Linked DNA regions of Saccharophagus degradans 2-40. Each later gene encodes a partner of the first gene's protein in a complex. Links are inferred from orthologs where the notes say so. Each region holds a gene or a part of one and is shown in the gene's direction. Other genes may lie near its edges.

Evidence for each region.
Region 2: the proteins of SDE_RS08650 (region 1) and dnaX are in contact, whole or in part, in a cryo-EM structure (PDB 8GIZ), measured with the Escherichia coli proteins. The link is inferred for Saccharophagus degradans 2-40 from one-to-one orthologs.
Region 3: the proteins of SDE_RS08650 (region 1) and dnaN are in contact, whole or in part, in a cryo-EM structure (PDB 8GIZ), measured with the Escherichia coli proteins. The link is inferred for Saccharophagus degradans 2-40 from one-to-one orthologs.

What each region holds. Positions count from the first base shown.
Region 1 is NC_007912.1:2,118,027-2,122,750, forward strand. The notes cover bases 1,264-4,243. They hold SDE_RS08650 (DNA polymerase III subunit delta'), read left to right. Parts: upstream 1,264-2,245; coding sequence 2,246-3,241; downstream 3,242-4,243. Other genes in these bases: SDE_RS23195 (cellulose binding domain-containing protein), read right to left, coding at 1,264-1,265; SDE_RS08645 (RluA family pseudouridine synthase), read right to left, coding at 1,459-2,103; SDE_RS08655 (PilZ domain-containing protein), read left to right, coding at 3,381-3,734; SDE_RS08660 (TatD family hydrolase), read left to right, coding at 3,845-4,243. Outside these bases: more of SDE_RS23195, read right to left, coding at 1-1,263; more of SDE_RS08660, read left to right, coding at 4,244-4,621; SDE_RS08665 (glycoside hydrolase family 43 protein), read right to left, coding at 4,701-4,724. UniProt on the Escherichia coli protein: Part of the beta sliding clamp loading complex, which hydrolyzes ATP to load the beta clamp onto primed DNA to form the DNA replication pre-initiation complex.
Region 2 is NC_007912.1:1,729,706-1,734,372, forward strand. The notes cover bases 539-3,461. They hold dnaX (DNA polymerase III subunit gamma/tau), read left to right. Parts: upstream 539-925; coding sequence 926-2,998; downstream 2,999-3,461. Other genes in these bases: SDE_RS06995 (Gfo/Idh/MocA family protein), read right to left, coding at 539-769; SDE_RS07005 (YbaB/EbfC family nucleoid-associated protein), read left to right, coding at 3,039-3,359; recR (recombination mediator RecR), read left to right, coding at 3,384-3,461. Outside these bases: more of SDE_RS06995, read right to left, coding at 1-538; more of recR, read left to right, coding at 3,462-3,977; rnd (ribonuclease D), read left to right, coding at 3,979-4,667. UniProt on the Escherichia coli protein: Part of the beta sliding clamp loading complex, which hydrolyzes ATP to load the beta clamp onto primed DNA to form the DNA replication pre-initiation complex.
Region 3 is NC_007912.1:446-5,167, forward strand. Bases 774-3,751 are described here. They hold dnaN (DNA polymerase III subunit beta), read left to right. Parts: upstream 774-1,699; coding sequence 1,700-2,803; downstream 2,804-3,751. Other genes in these bases: dnaA (chromosomal replication initiator protein DnaA), read left to right, coding at 774-1,512; recF (DNA replication/repair protein RecF), read left to right, coding at 2,852-3,751. Also shown: more of dnaA, read left to right, coding at 1-773; more of recF, read left to right, coding at 3,752-3,955; gyrB (DNA topoisomerase (ATP-hydrolyzing) subunit B), read left to right, coding at 3,992-4,722. UniProt on the Escherichia coli protein: Confers DNA tethering and processivity to DNA polymerases and other proteins. Acts as a clamp, forming a ring around DNA (a reaction catalyzed by the clamp-loading complex) which diffuses in an ATP-independent manner freely and bidirectionally along dsDNA.

The sequences.
Region 1 (4,724 bases):
ATAAACACTTCTAAGCCTGGGTTGCTTGGGTCCATGTCGGATAGGTGCAGTGCATCGCCGTGACCTAGGCGGGTATTGTTCAAGCCGGTGCCGTTGTCATCTATGGTCATGGCGCCAAATACAATTTCTTGTTTTCCGTCTGCATCTACATCGCCAATGGTAAGGCTGTGCGCGCCTTGGCCTGCATAGCTGCTGTTGCCACTGGTGTTGGAATCAAATACCCAGCGTTGGCTAAGCTGCCCATTGCGCCAGTCCCATGCTGCTACCACGGTGCGGGTGTAGTACCCGCGCGACATAATCAAACTTGGGTTTTGGCCATCTAAGTAGGCTACGCCACCTAAAAATCTATCAACACGGTTGCCGTAGTTGTCGCCCCAGCTAGAAACACTGCCGCGCGCGGGTACGTAGTTAACGGTATTTAGCGCTCTACCGGTTTGGCCTTCAAACATGGTGAGGTATTCGGGGCCAGATAAAACATAGCCTGCACTGTTGCGGTAATCGGCATTGCTGTCTCCTATTACTACTCCTTGGCTGTCTTTGGTGGCGTCTGCGGTTTTAACTGCAACTTCTGCTTTGCCATCGCTATCAAAATCGAATGCTAAAAATTGCGTGTAGTGGGCGCCTGCTCGAATATTGCGGCCTAGGTCTATGCGCCACATAAACTCGCCAGATATTTCGTAAGCGTCGAGATACACATTGCCGGTGTAGCCACTTTGCGAGTTGTCTTTTGCGTTGGAGGGGTCCCATTTTACGATTAGCTCGTAACCGCCATCGCCGTCTAAATCGGCTGCGCTTATATCGTTGGGGCTATAGGTGTATGCCACTCCGTCGGGGGTGGTGCCACCTGGTGGTCTTTGCAGCGGAATAGTGCGGTATATATCGCTCCATACATGTGTGGTGGCTAGTGATTGGCTCGCGCCGTTTACTATGGCTTCTACCGCGTAATTAGCGTTTGGGTTGCCGCTGGTATCTACAAAGTTTGTTTTATTGGTAAGGGGGGAGCTGGTTAATAGTGTGCCGTTTCTATATACGTTGAAGCTGGTGTTATCTGGCTCTTGCCCCAACCAGCGCCAGCTTACTAATACGCTGCCGTCTTTGCGATCTATGGCCACCAACCCGCGGTCGAGGTTTTCCATGTTGTATTGGCTGTGAGCGGCAAGTGGGAAAGCAGCAGCACCTAAAAATATAACGGGGGTTAACGCATGCTTTATAGCGTGGAACAGTTTGGTGTGTGCACCAAATTTGGGACGAGTGAGTGCCGACATGGGTTATGTCTCCTTATTATTGGAATGTGTCTTCGCAAACGTGATGTGTTGTGATTGCTCTTTTTTATTTGGTAAAGCTTAACGAGCGGGTGCTGCTAACAACTGTGTAAGTGTTGCAGTTTATTTGTATGACAACTGTGAGGAAGTAATCAAAATATCATGCTTATTTTAATTCTAAAGCAATGATTGGTATTTAAAATGGTGCGGGGCAGTCAAAGTGAATATTTGCGCCACTGGTAGGGTGGCTAAGATTGAGTGTTTGGGCATGCAGCAACAAACGTGAATTACACGAGTCGGCATCTTGTGGGGCGTAAAAGTAGTCGCCAATGATGGGGTGGCCAATCTGCTGCATGTGTACACGCAATTGGTGGGATCGACCCGTATGGGGGAATAGGTGTACCCGCGTAGCTTGCATGGCTGTGTTGCGGTCTACAACGCTATATTGGGTAAGTGCTGGCTTGCCATGTAGCCAGTCTACTTTCTGTTTGGGGCGGTTCTCCCAATCACAGATAAGTGGCGAGCTTATCTCACCAGATTGCTGCTCAACTAACCCATGCACCACTGCAACATACATTTTTTTTATGGTACGGCGCTCGAATTGTTTACCTAAGTGCGATTGCGCGGGTTTATTTAGGGCAAAAATCATTAAGCCCGAGGTGGCCATATCTAAACGGTGCACCACTAACGCTGTAGGAAACTGCGCTTTTACCCTATCAAATAGGTTCTGTGGCGATGCAAGCCCAGGCACAGAGAGCAGGTCGGTAGGCTTATTCACTACAACTATATCTTCGTCGCAATGCAGTAATTCGAATTGAGCCGGTGCTAGGTTGGTTTGCATAGTTTTGTTAAGTGGGCGATATGTATTGGGCAATGAGGTATAAAGGCGCCACTATACCCGATATAATCGCGCAGCACTTTATGCACGTGCGTTTTATCCCCCGATTCCACCAATTGGTAATAGGCCAATTTAAGAGGTTTTAATGAGCTTAGTGCCCATGCCGCCGTACCCTTGGCTCGAGTCCGTATGGGACGAGTTTGCAGAAAAGTTAGCCCAAAAGCGGGTTCCCCACGCGCTGTTAATTACAGGGCAAGAAGGTTTGGGGTCGGATACCCTAGCTAAAGCCATGGGGCAGTTGCTGCTGTGCTTATCGCCATTAGAGGGGATAGCCTGCGGTAAGTGCAGAGCCTGCCAATTGCTGCAAGCAGGCAGCCACCCAGATTTACTTTGGATTGCGCCAGAAGAGGCGGGCAAGCAAATTAAAATAGACCAAATTCGCAGGGTTACCGAGTTTGTATCTAAAACGGCTCAGCAGGGCGGTAAAAAGGTCGTGGTGGTTACGCCCACCGAAGCGATGAATAATAATTCATCCAATGCCTTGCTAAAAAGCTTGGAAGAGCCTGCTGGGGATACCGTACTTATTTTAATTACTTTCCAAGAAAGCCAAATACTACCCACCATTCGCAGCCGCTGTGCACGTATTGTGCTTACCACACCCTCTTACGATGTGGCGCAAAGTTGGCTGCAAGAAAATGGCCACCAAGCTGCAATACCTTTGCTAGGGGAAGCGGGCGGTGCGCCACTTAAAGGCGTAGAGTGGCTTAAAACGGAATACGTAGAGCAACGCCAAAAAGCCATGGCGTGTTTAGAGCAGCTAGCAAGCCAAACACGTGGCCCCGTAAGCGCGGTTGCTCAGCTGGGCGGCATAAGCGCCCCAGTGCTTGTAGAGTTAATGCTTAACCTCGTGGATAGCCTTATTACAACTAAGCTGGCACCTAGTAGCGTAAGGGCCGAACAGCGGCAGGAATCGATTCAGCCGTTAGCCCAATATATGGCACGTGTTTCTGGTCAGATGCTATTTCGGTTTAGAGAACGGCTGTGTGAGCAAAAGCTTAAATTAATCCGCAATGCCAACCTTAATCAAACGTTATTTATTGAAGAATTGCTGATGGATTGGCAGTTGGTAGCAAAAAGCTAACAATTCGCTGCTAGACTCAAAAAAGGTTGCACATTTGTTACGAGCGGGCGGTATTTTGTGGTGTATTATCCCCTTCGTATAGCTATAGACACATTCGCGTTAATTGACTAAGGTAACGGCGAAAACAGAGGAGTAAGCGATGAAAGGTATAGGTGGCGGTGCTCGTAACGGGATATTGTCCCTCACCATTCGAGACAAAGCGGTGCTGTATGCGGCCTATATGCCATTTGTAGAGCATGGCGGGCTGTTTATCCCAACGAATAAATCGTATGTGTTGGGCGATGAAGTGTTTATGTTGCTTAGTTTAATGGACGAGCCAGAGAAAATTCCTGTAGCTGGCCGCGTAATATGGATCACCCCAAAAGGGGCACAGGGCAACCGAGCAGCGGGCATTGGCGTACAATTTAGCGGTGAAGATGATATTGCCGCAAACAAAATAGAAAACTACTTAGCAGGTTCACTAGAATCAGATAGACCTACCCACACCATGTAGCGTGTTATTTATAGTTGTATCTTCTTTTGTGTACCAAGTTGGCAAACCTTGCTTGGTACAACCCTCTAGTTAAACCCCACATTTAATTATTACTTTTTTGGAGCACATTAATGCTTGTTGATTCCCATTGTCACCTCGACCGATTAGACCTTAGTCGCTACGAAGACGGTTTAGATGGCGCAATTGCTGCCGCAAAAGAGCAGGGTGTAAAAACCATGTTATGCGTGTGCATTAGCGAAGAGAATAAACAGCAAGTAGTAGATATAGCCAGTAAATACGAAGGCTTATTTTGCTCTGTGGGCACGCATCCATCCGATGTAACCAGCGAAGTTGTGAGTGTAGAAACGTTAGTGGAATGGGCCAAAGCGCCAAAAGTTGTTGCGCTAGGTGAGTCGGGCTTAGATTACTACTACAGTAAAGACTACGCAGACATTCAAAAGCAAAGTTTTGCTAACCACTTAATTGCAGGCGCCCAATTAGATTTGCCCGTTATTGTGCATACGCGCGATGCAAGGCAAGACACTTTAGATTTAATAAAAGAATACGGCAGCACTGAGTCTGCAGGTGTGCTGCATTGCTTTACCGAAAATTGGGAAATGGCCAAGGCGGCGATGGATTTAAATTATTATATTTCTATCTCTGGAATCGTGACTTTTCGCAATGCCGAGTCGCTGCGCGATGTAGTTAAAAAAATGCCATTAGATCGGTTGCTAGTAGAAACCGACTCACCTTACTTAGCGCCTGTACCATTTCGCGGTAAACCGAACGAGCCGCGTTATGTAAGAGAGGTCGCGCAATTTGTTGCCGATTTAAAAGGCATTAGTTTGGAGTCGTTAGCAGAAATCACCACAAATAATTTTCATACCTTATTTAAAAGAACAAAATAACAGCGAAGCGCTAATAGCTAACTCATAATAGCTAATCACTAGTAATCAGCTACTAGCGATTAGCTATTGTTTATGTGTTTTAGTGCGCGGTATATGCAAATAT
Region 2 (4,667 bases), 390 kb from region 1 along the record:
CTGCGCTGCCAATTATTTCCACCTCGTCTAAACGGGTGCGGGCGCCAAAGTTCCAGTAACCGCTGCCTGTTACGCCGCTTTTAAATTGCCAAGCAGCTGTTACGGCGTCTTCCGCTTGATAAAGCTGTTGTTGGTTGGCGGCAAAGCCATTCACTTTGTGAATTGGGCCGAGCAAAAAGTCGAATAGGTCCAAGCCGTGGCTAGCTAAGTCGACAAAGTAGCCGCCGCCCGCTTGATCGGGCTGGGTGCGCCAATTTGTTTGTTTCGCTTTGTCGGTATCGGAAGGTGGTTTGCGAAAATTCCAGCTAATGTGGCGCACATCGCCAATAGCTTGTTCATCTAGCCACTGCTTAACTTTTAAAAAGCGCGGTAGGGTGCGGCGGTAGTAGGCTACAAACAGTGGTAGTTGCGCTTCATTAAAGGCTTCTACCATGGTTTCGCACTGTTTGTTGTTAAGTGCCATAGGCTTTTCTACGCAGCAGGGTTTGCCCGCAACAGCTACTTCTAGCGCATATTGCAGGTGGCTAGCCGGTGGTGTCGCAATATAAATAGCATCAATGTTGGGGTCGTGAATAAGCGCTTCAGCGCTGGCGTGCACCGTTGCTACACCGTGGCGTTTGGCGTAATCGTGCGCTTTGGCGGTATCTCTACGCATTACCGCGGCAAGTTGAGAGTGCTTGGTTTTATAAAAGGCTGGGCCGCTTTTTACTTCGGTTACGTCGCCGCAGCCAATAATGCCCCAGCGGATAGGTGCGGTTAGGGTTTTCATCGTTTGCTCCTTCTATTTAAGCGGTGTATTCACGGCTTGTTTGGTCAACATTGGCATTCTATTCGTAATAACTGGTGTGTGCCTTTGTGAGTCAGTACACTCTGCGGCTATAATCGCTTCTTTTTCTACTCCTTTAAAATAGAGAACCACGCTGTAATGAGCTATCAGGTACTTGCCCGTAAGTGGCGCCCGCGCACTTTCCGCGAAATGATTGGCCAAGAGCACGTTTTACGCGCGCTTATTAACGCCCTCGATCACGGACGTCTGCATCACGCTTACCTGTTTACCGGCACGCGCGGCGTGGGCAAAACCTCCATAGCACGTATTCTAGCTAAGTGTTTGAATTGCGAAACTGGGGTTAGTTCCGAGCCATGTGGTGAATGCAGTGCCTGTGTGGAAATCAGTGAGGGCCGCTTTGTCGACCTTATCGAGGTGGATGCGGCATCGCGCACCAAAGTAGAAGATACGCGCGAGCTGCTCGACAACGTGCAATATGCACCCACGCGCGGCCGCTACAAAATATACCTCATCGATGAGGTGCACATGCTCTCTAACCACAGTTTTAACGCTTTGCTTAAAACCTTAGAGGAGCCGCCAGAGCATGTGAAGTTTCTACTGGCAACCACAGACCCGCAAAAACTGCCGGTAACTATATTATCTCGATGTTTACAGTTTAATCTCAAAAATATGAGCCCCGAGCGCATAGTGGGCCATTTGTCGCATATTTTAGAAAAAGAAGTTATCCCCTTTGAGGAGTCTGCCCTGTGGCAGTTGGCGCGCTCGGCAGATGGCAGTATGCGCGATGCACTAAGCTTAACCGACCAAAGTATTTCGTTTGGCGGTGGCAAGGTTAGCGAAGACGAAGTCGCTTCCATGCTTGGCACCATTGACCACAAACTAGTGCAAAACCTTGTGGGCGCGTTAATAGCCGGGGATGGCAGCCAAATTTTAACGTCGGTTGCTAAATTTGCCGAACACGCCCCAGACTTCGATGTAGCTCTGGCCGACCTCATAACACTGCTGCACCGCATTGCTATTGCGCAAGCGCTACCCGATGCGCTAGATAACAGCTACGGCGATCGCACCCAAATATTGGAGTTTGCGAGTAAGCTTGCCCCTGAAGATGTGCAGCTGTTTTATCAAACGGCCCTTATTGGCCGGCGTGATTTGTCACTGTCGCCCGACCCGCGCAGCGGCTTTGAAATGACTTTGCTGCGAATGCTGGCATTTAAGCCACAAGGTGTGGCCGATGTGCCTACTCAGCGCCTACAGGCACAGCCCGCCAGTGCGCCGGCTAGTAGTTCTGACGTTGCTTCTGTTGCAGCTCCTGCGGCTCCGACTGCTCAAGCAGCACCGCAGCCCTCGTCTAATGTTGAGCCTGCACCTGCTCAAGCGGCCCCCGAGCAGACTGAGCCCAGCCCGCCAGCGCAGACGTCTCCGCCACAGCAAAACGTTGCGCCAAACACGGTGGAAGACAATTCGCCACCCGCAGATTACTACGACAATATGCCGCCTTACGAGGAGGCCCAAGAGCCTGTAAAAAAGCCCCAAGCTGAGCCTCAACAGGCTCAGGCAGAGGTGCCCGCAAGTGAGCCCGCGCCGTTAGGGCCAATGCATACTGTGGTAACCGCTGCAGAGTCAACCCAAGCCGTTGCCGAGCCGGAAGTAAATACTTCGGCCCCTGCTAAAACGCCGGCGGATGCTCTGCGTGAGCAGGTAAAAGCCATTGTGGGCAAGGAGGGCATAAGTGCCCCGCCAAAACCTGCACAGCAATTGAAAAATACCCCCGCCGCGCCCATAAATGCAGCGCCGGTAGTGACTACGCCAATAAGCTTAGAAGAGCTAACCCCATCGCATTGGGTAAGTGTATACAACCAGCTAAATGTTAAGGGTATTTTGCAAAGTACTGCTGCAAACACTGTGCTAATTGGGCGTGAAGATAATCATTTAGATTTCGCGTTAGACGAGCAAAAAAGTAGCCTCTTCGACCCGAGCCACAGCGATAGGTTATCTGCGCTATTAAGCGATTATTTTGGTGTGCCTATCAAAGCAGCTATCCACCTGCAAAACTTGCCGGGTGATTTAGAAACACCAGCGGCTTACGCCATACGTATAGATCAAGAAAAACGCGTGGCAGCCATACAAAATATGTACGATGACCCTGTAGTGCAAACACTACAGCAACAATTTAATGCAACACTCGTTGAAGAAACTGTTACCTACCAATAGCCAAAAGCTTGGTTGTTGAGTTTAACCGTGGAGAAAAATTATGATTGGTCTTGGCGATATGATGAAACAAGCCCAGGAAATGCAAGAAAAAATGGCCCGTATGCAAGAAGATATGGCCAATATTGAATCCGAAGGGCAGGCGGGCGCTGGTTTGGTGAAAGTTGTAATGACTGGCCGCCACGATGTAAGAAAAGTAACTATCGACCCCAGTGTTTTAGAAGAAGACAAAGAAATGCTGGAAGATTTAATAGCTGCGGCGGTAAACGATGCCGTACGTAAAACCGAAGAAGCTACCAAGCAAAAAATGAGCGAAATTACCGGCGGCTTGCAAATGCCTCCCGGTTTTAAAATGCCATTCTAAAAACTATTGGGTATACACCACGGCATGTTTAGTCCGCTTATAGATCAACTTATCAACTCGCTTCGACACTTGCCTGGCGTGGGGCCAAAATCGGCACAGCGCATGGCGCTCCATTTGCTCGAGCGCGACCGAGAAGGGGCACAAAACCTGTCGGAAGTTTTAGCGAAAGCGGTGGAGCACGTACACCGCTGCCAGCAGTGCCGCACTTTAACAGAGCAAGCGCTGTGTAATATTTGTAGCAACGCACGTCGCAATCGTAAAGAGCTGTGCATAGTAGAAACCCCCGCAGATGTAATCGCCATAGAAACATCGGCGGTGTTCTCTGGTTATTATTTTGTCTTGCTGGGTCGGTTATCACCTATCGACGGCATAGGCCCCAAAGAAATAGGTATGGATGTATTGGCTTCCCGTTTTGCCGAAGGTGAAATAGAAGAAGTGATTATTGCAACCAACCCAACTATTGAAGGCGAAGCAACCGCGCACTACATTTCGGAGCGGGCCAAAGCGCAAGGTATAAAAGTGTCGCGTATCGCACACGGCATACCAATAGGTGGCGAATTAGAATATGTAGATGGCGGCACCTTAGCGCACGCTATTAGTCGCAGACAGGAGATATAACTTGGCGGACGATTTAGTAAAACAGCCCATTCACTGGATAAGTACCGTCGAAGAATTGGAAGAGTGCTGCGAGCGCTGGCAAAGTAAAAAGTTACTTGCTGTAGATACCGAATTTATGCGCAGCCAAACCTATTACCCTATTGCGGGGTTAATTCAGGTTAACGATGGCGAAGCTAATTATCTGTTAGACCCAACCACCATCGATGATTTCTCGCCGTTTGCAGAGATTTTGGTCGACGACGATATTATTAAAGCCATTCACTCATGCTCAGAAGATCTTGAAGTGTTTTATCACTCTTTTGGTTTTTTACCGCAGCGTCTGTTTGATACGCAAATAGCCGGAGCTTTTGTTAATTTAGGCTATTCCATGGGTTTTGCGCGCATGGTGCAAGGTGTCTTGGGGGTGGAGCTACCCAAAACAGAAACGCGTTCTGATTGGCTGCAGCGCCCTTTAAGTGTTGCGCAAAAACACTACGCTGCATTAGATGTAGAATATTTGTATTTATTGGCCGGTAAACTACTCACAGAACTAAAGGCCAAAGAGCGTTTAGATTGGGTATTTGGTGAAGGCAAAACTATAGTTAAAAACTTTAGCGATAACCTCGACCCTAAGTTGAGTTACTTACGCGTTAAAAATGCATGGAAGTTAAACGCCAAGCAGTTAGCTATATTTCAAAACTTGTGTGAATG
Region 3 (4,722 bases), 2.1 Mb from region 1 along the record:
CAACAGTTTAATACCTGGATACGCCCCCTGCGTGTGCAGCAAGCAGAAGCCAGTAATCAGCTCCACTTAATTGCGCCTAACCGCTTTGTATTGGATTGGGTGAACGACAAGTTTAAAAGCCGTATAGATGAGCTGTTGTCCTCCGCCGATCACCATCCTATTACTAGCGTAGAAATTAGTGTTGCGCCTAGACGTTCCACTAGCTTTGAAACCAACCAAGGTGTTGCTGCACGGCAAAAAAGGCAGCAAGAGGCGCCGCGACAAAATATAGCGTCAAGCCAACCCTCAAATAGTTATAGTCGGCAACCCCAGCAGCCAGCGGTTGAAATGCCAGCCGAGTCGCAAATGGCCCAGGTTGAATTATTGCCTGCTGCACCGCCAGCGCCACTTAATAATGGCTACAACACTGAATCTTTCGCGCAACCCTATAACGATAACCCTATGGGGCAGGGCAAAGTAGATAAAGTGGATGTAGAGGGCGGTTTACAGCACAAGTCTAATCTTAACCCTACCTTTATATTCGATAACTTTGTTGTGGGTAAATCCAACCAGCTTGGCTTGGCCGCTGCCACGCAGGTAGCAGAAAACCCCGGTGGTTCGTATAACCCGCTTTTTATATATGGCGGTGTAGGTTTAGGTAAAACTCACTTAATGCACGCGGTAGGTAACGCGCTTTGTGTGCGCAAGCCCGGTGCCAAGGTGGTTTACCTGCATTCTGAGCGTTTTGTTGCCGATATGGTAAAAGCGCTGCAGTTAAACGCCATTAACGATTTTAAACGTTATTACCGCTCGGTAGATGCATTACTTATTGATGATATTCAGTTCTTCGCAGGTAAAGAACGGTCGCAGGAGGAGTTCTTCCATACGTTTAATGCGCTTTTGGAAGGCGGTCAGCAAATTATTTTAACCTGCGACAGATACCCTAAAGAAATCAATGGCTTAGAGGAGCGTCTCAAATCCCGCTTTGGCTGGGGGTTAACTGTTGCTATCGAACCGCCAGAGTTAGAAACCCGCGTGGCAATATTAAAGCGCAAAGCAGAGCAGGTGGGCGCCCCTTTACCTAACGACGCGGCATTCTTTATTGCCCAGCGTATACGCTCTAACGTGCGTGAGTTAGAAGGAGCACTAAAGCGTGTGATAGCCAATGCCCACTTTACCGGCAGAGATATTTCGGTAGAGCTTGTGCGCGAAGCACTTAAAGATTTGTTGGCCCTGCAAGACCGCCTAGTAAGTATCGATAACATTCAGCGCGTAGTAGCCGAGTATTACAAAATTAAAGTATCGGATCTGCACTCTAAAAGGCGCAGCCGTTCAGTAGCACGGCCTAGGCAAGTGGCAATGTATTTAGCGAAAGACCTAACACACCACAGTTTGCCCGAAATTGGCGAAGCGTTTGGTGGGCGAGACCACACAACGGTTTTGCACGCATGCCGTAAAATTAAAGAAATGATCGAGTCGGACGCAGATATTAGAGAAGATGTTAAGAATCTTTTGCGTACACTCACCACCTAACGCTACCTGCGCTGGGTGCCCAGTGGTATCCTACGGGTTATCAAAATATCTAATATAAATAGCAACTTATATAAATAACATCTTAGTTGTTAGAGAGCTTAACCCTTAAGGTTAACCCGTAAAAAACGTAACGAATCTATAGCAGTATTACATAGCAATTTTTCAGGACATATAAAGGGAACCTCCCATGAAATTCATTGTTTCACGTGAAACTATTCTTAAACCACTACAGTTGGTTGCCGGTGTGGTAGAGCGTCGTCAAACATTGCCCGTGTTGGCAAACGTATTGATTGTATTAGAAGGCGAGCAGTTGTCGCTTACAGGTACAGACCTTGAGGTAGAGATTGTGGGCCGCGTAACTGTCGATCAGGCAATTAGCGAAGGCGAAATTACTGTACCCGCTAAGAAGTTCCTAGATATATGTCGTGCACTACCAGACGGTTCAGTTATTGAGTTTACGCTTGATGATCAGAAAGTTACTGTAAAAAGTGGCCGCAGTCGTTTTACGCTTTCATCTTTATCTGCCAATGAATTCCCAGCGGTAGAGCAGGGCAGCAACGATATTAACTTTAGCTGCGAGCAAAAAGAGGTTAAGCGCCTTATTGATCGCACTGCGTTTGCTATGGCGCAGCAAGATGTTCGTTACTACTTAAATGGTATGTTGTGGGAAGTGCGAGCAGGAGCTTTACGTGTAGTGTCTACCGATGGCCACCGATTAGCCATGTGTACTCGCCCAATCAATATAGATGTAGCAGAGCCAGTACAGGCAATTTTGCCGCGTAAGGGTGTTATTGAATTGTCGCGCTTGCTTAACGATTCAGAAGAAAATGTTGAGCTAACTATGGGCCCTAACCATATTCGTGCTACCACTACTGAATACACCTTTACCTCCAAGCTTGTAGACGGCAAGTTCCCAGATTACGAGCGCGTATTACCTAAGGGTGGGGACAAGATTGTATTGGGTGAGCGCGCTGTACTAAAACAAGCATTTGCCCGTACAGCTATTCTTTCTAACGAGAAATACCGCGGTGTGCGTCTTCTATTAGAAACTGGCCAGCTTACTATTATTGCTAACAACCCAGAGCAAGAAGAAGCTGAGGATCAAGTAGCCGTAGAGTATGAAGGTGACTCAATTGAGGTAGGTTTTAACGTTAGCTACCTACAAGATGTAACCAACGTACTAGATACAGACAAGATTAAAATGACGCTTTCTGATTCTAATAGCAGTGCTTTGCTAGAAGAGCCAGAAAACGCCGACTCTGTATATGTAGTAATGCCAATGCGTCTATAACCTATTCCGATAGGTTATTTTCCTCCCTTTAGTTCTTAGGCCGCTTTAGTGCCCCATCTCTCGAACTTAAAAGTACAGCAGTTTCGCAATTTGGGCTTGGTAGATATAACACCAAGCCCAACGCTCAACCTTGTTTACGGTGAAAATGGCTCGGGTAAAACCAGTCTGTTAGAAGCTATAAGCGTACTTGCTCACTGTCGATCCTTTCGTACCCACAAGTACAGACGTCTGATTCAAGACACAACTACAGCATTTACTGTGTTTGCCACGGTAGAAGGTAGTGACGCATTTAAGGTAGGTGTGCAACGCGAGTGGTCTGGCAAGAGCACAGCTAAGTTGGATGGTTTAAGTGCAAAGTCATCCGCTCAGCTCGCCACCAACTTACCTGTTCAGATAATAGATGCCCATACCTTTGCTTTGTTAGAGGGTGGCTCTAAAGCTAGGCGCAAGTTCTTTGATTGGTTAGTGTTTCACGTGAAACATGAATTCAAAACAGCTTGGGCAAACTACGTTAAATGTGTAAAACAACGGAATAGTTTGCTGCGACATGATAAAATAGCCTATTCCGACCTACGCCCCTGGGATGAGCAAATCGCAGGGTTGGCGGCTACCATAGATGAATGCCGTGTTGAGTGTATAACACCGCTTATTCAGGCGTTTAAAGCGCTTATGGGTGAGTGTAAGTTTGCGGATAACGTAGATTTAACGTTGGCTTATCAGCCGGGTTGGAAAGAGGGGGAGCTAAGCTTTCCAAAACAGTTAGAGCAGGCTTTCGCGCGTGATAGAAAACTAGGCTACACCATCTTAGGCCCGCATAAATCTGATTTAAAAATTACAGCTAATGGCTCGCCTGCAGTAGAGGTTTTATCTCGCGGCCAGCAGAAGGCAGTAATTAACGCTTTGCATATAGCAGAAGCGCAAGTTTACAAAACACAAATAGGGCGCACGCCGGTGTTCCTGTTAGATGATATGCCTTCCGAGTTGGATGCAAATCATATAGCTATACTCAGTGGCTGGCTAAGTAATTTAGGTGCGCAGGTATTTGTTACAGGGGTGGACGCGAATAAGTTAGCGTCTGTATGGCCCCTACAAAAGAACGAAGCAATAAAAATGTTTCACGTGAAACAAGGTGAAGTAACGGTTTCTCAATAATATTACCCACAGTGATGTAGGTTTTAGGAAAATAATATGAGTGAAGAACAACGCAATTACGACTCCTCCAGTATTAAGGTACTTAAAGGTTTAGATGCAGTACGCAAGCGCCCAGGTATGTATATTGGCGATACCGACGACGGTACTGGCTTGCACCACATGGTGTTTGAGATTGTAGATAACTCCATCGACGAAGCTTTGGCTGGCCACTGTAACGAGATTAAAGTTGTAATTCACCCTAATGAATCGGTAACCGTGTCGGACAACGGCCGTGGTATTCCTACCGAAATGCACGAAGAGGGTGTGTCTGCAGCAGAAGTAATTATGACTGTACTGCACGCAGGCGGTAAGTTTGATGACAATACCTACAAGGTTTCCGGCGGCTTGCACGGTGTGGGTGTATCGGTTGTTAACGCACTATCTGAAGTATTAACGCTTACTATTCGTCGTGGTGGCCAAGTATTTGAGCAGGTATATCACCACGGTGTTCCTCAAGCACCGCTTACAGTTATAGGAGAGACGGAAGTATCTGGTACCCAAGTTCATTTCAAACCCTCTGCAGAAACCTTTACCAATATCGAATTCCACTTCGATCAACTAGGTAAGCGCCTACGTGAGCTATCGTTCTTGAACTCTGGCGTGCGCATTGTGTTAATTGATGAGCGCAGCGGTAAAGAAGATGTATTTGAATACGAAGGTGGATTGAAGGCCTTTGTTGGTTACTTAAACCAGAATAAAAACCCAATAAACAAAGTTATTCATTTCTC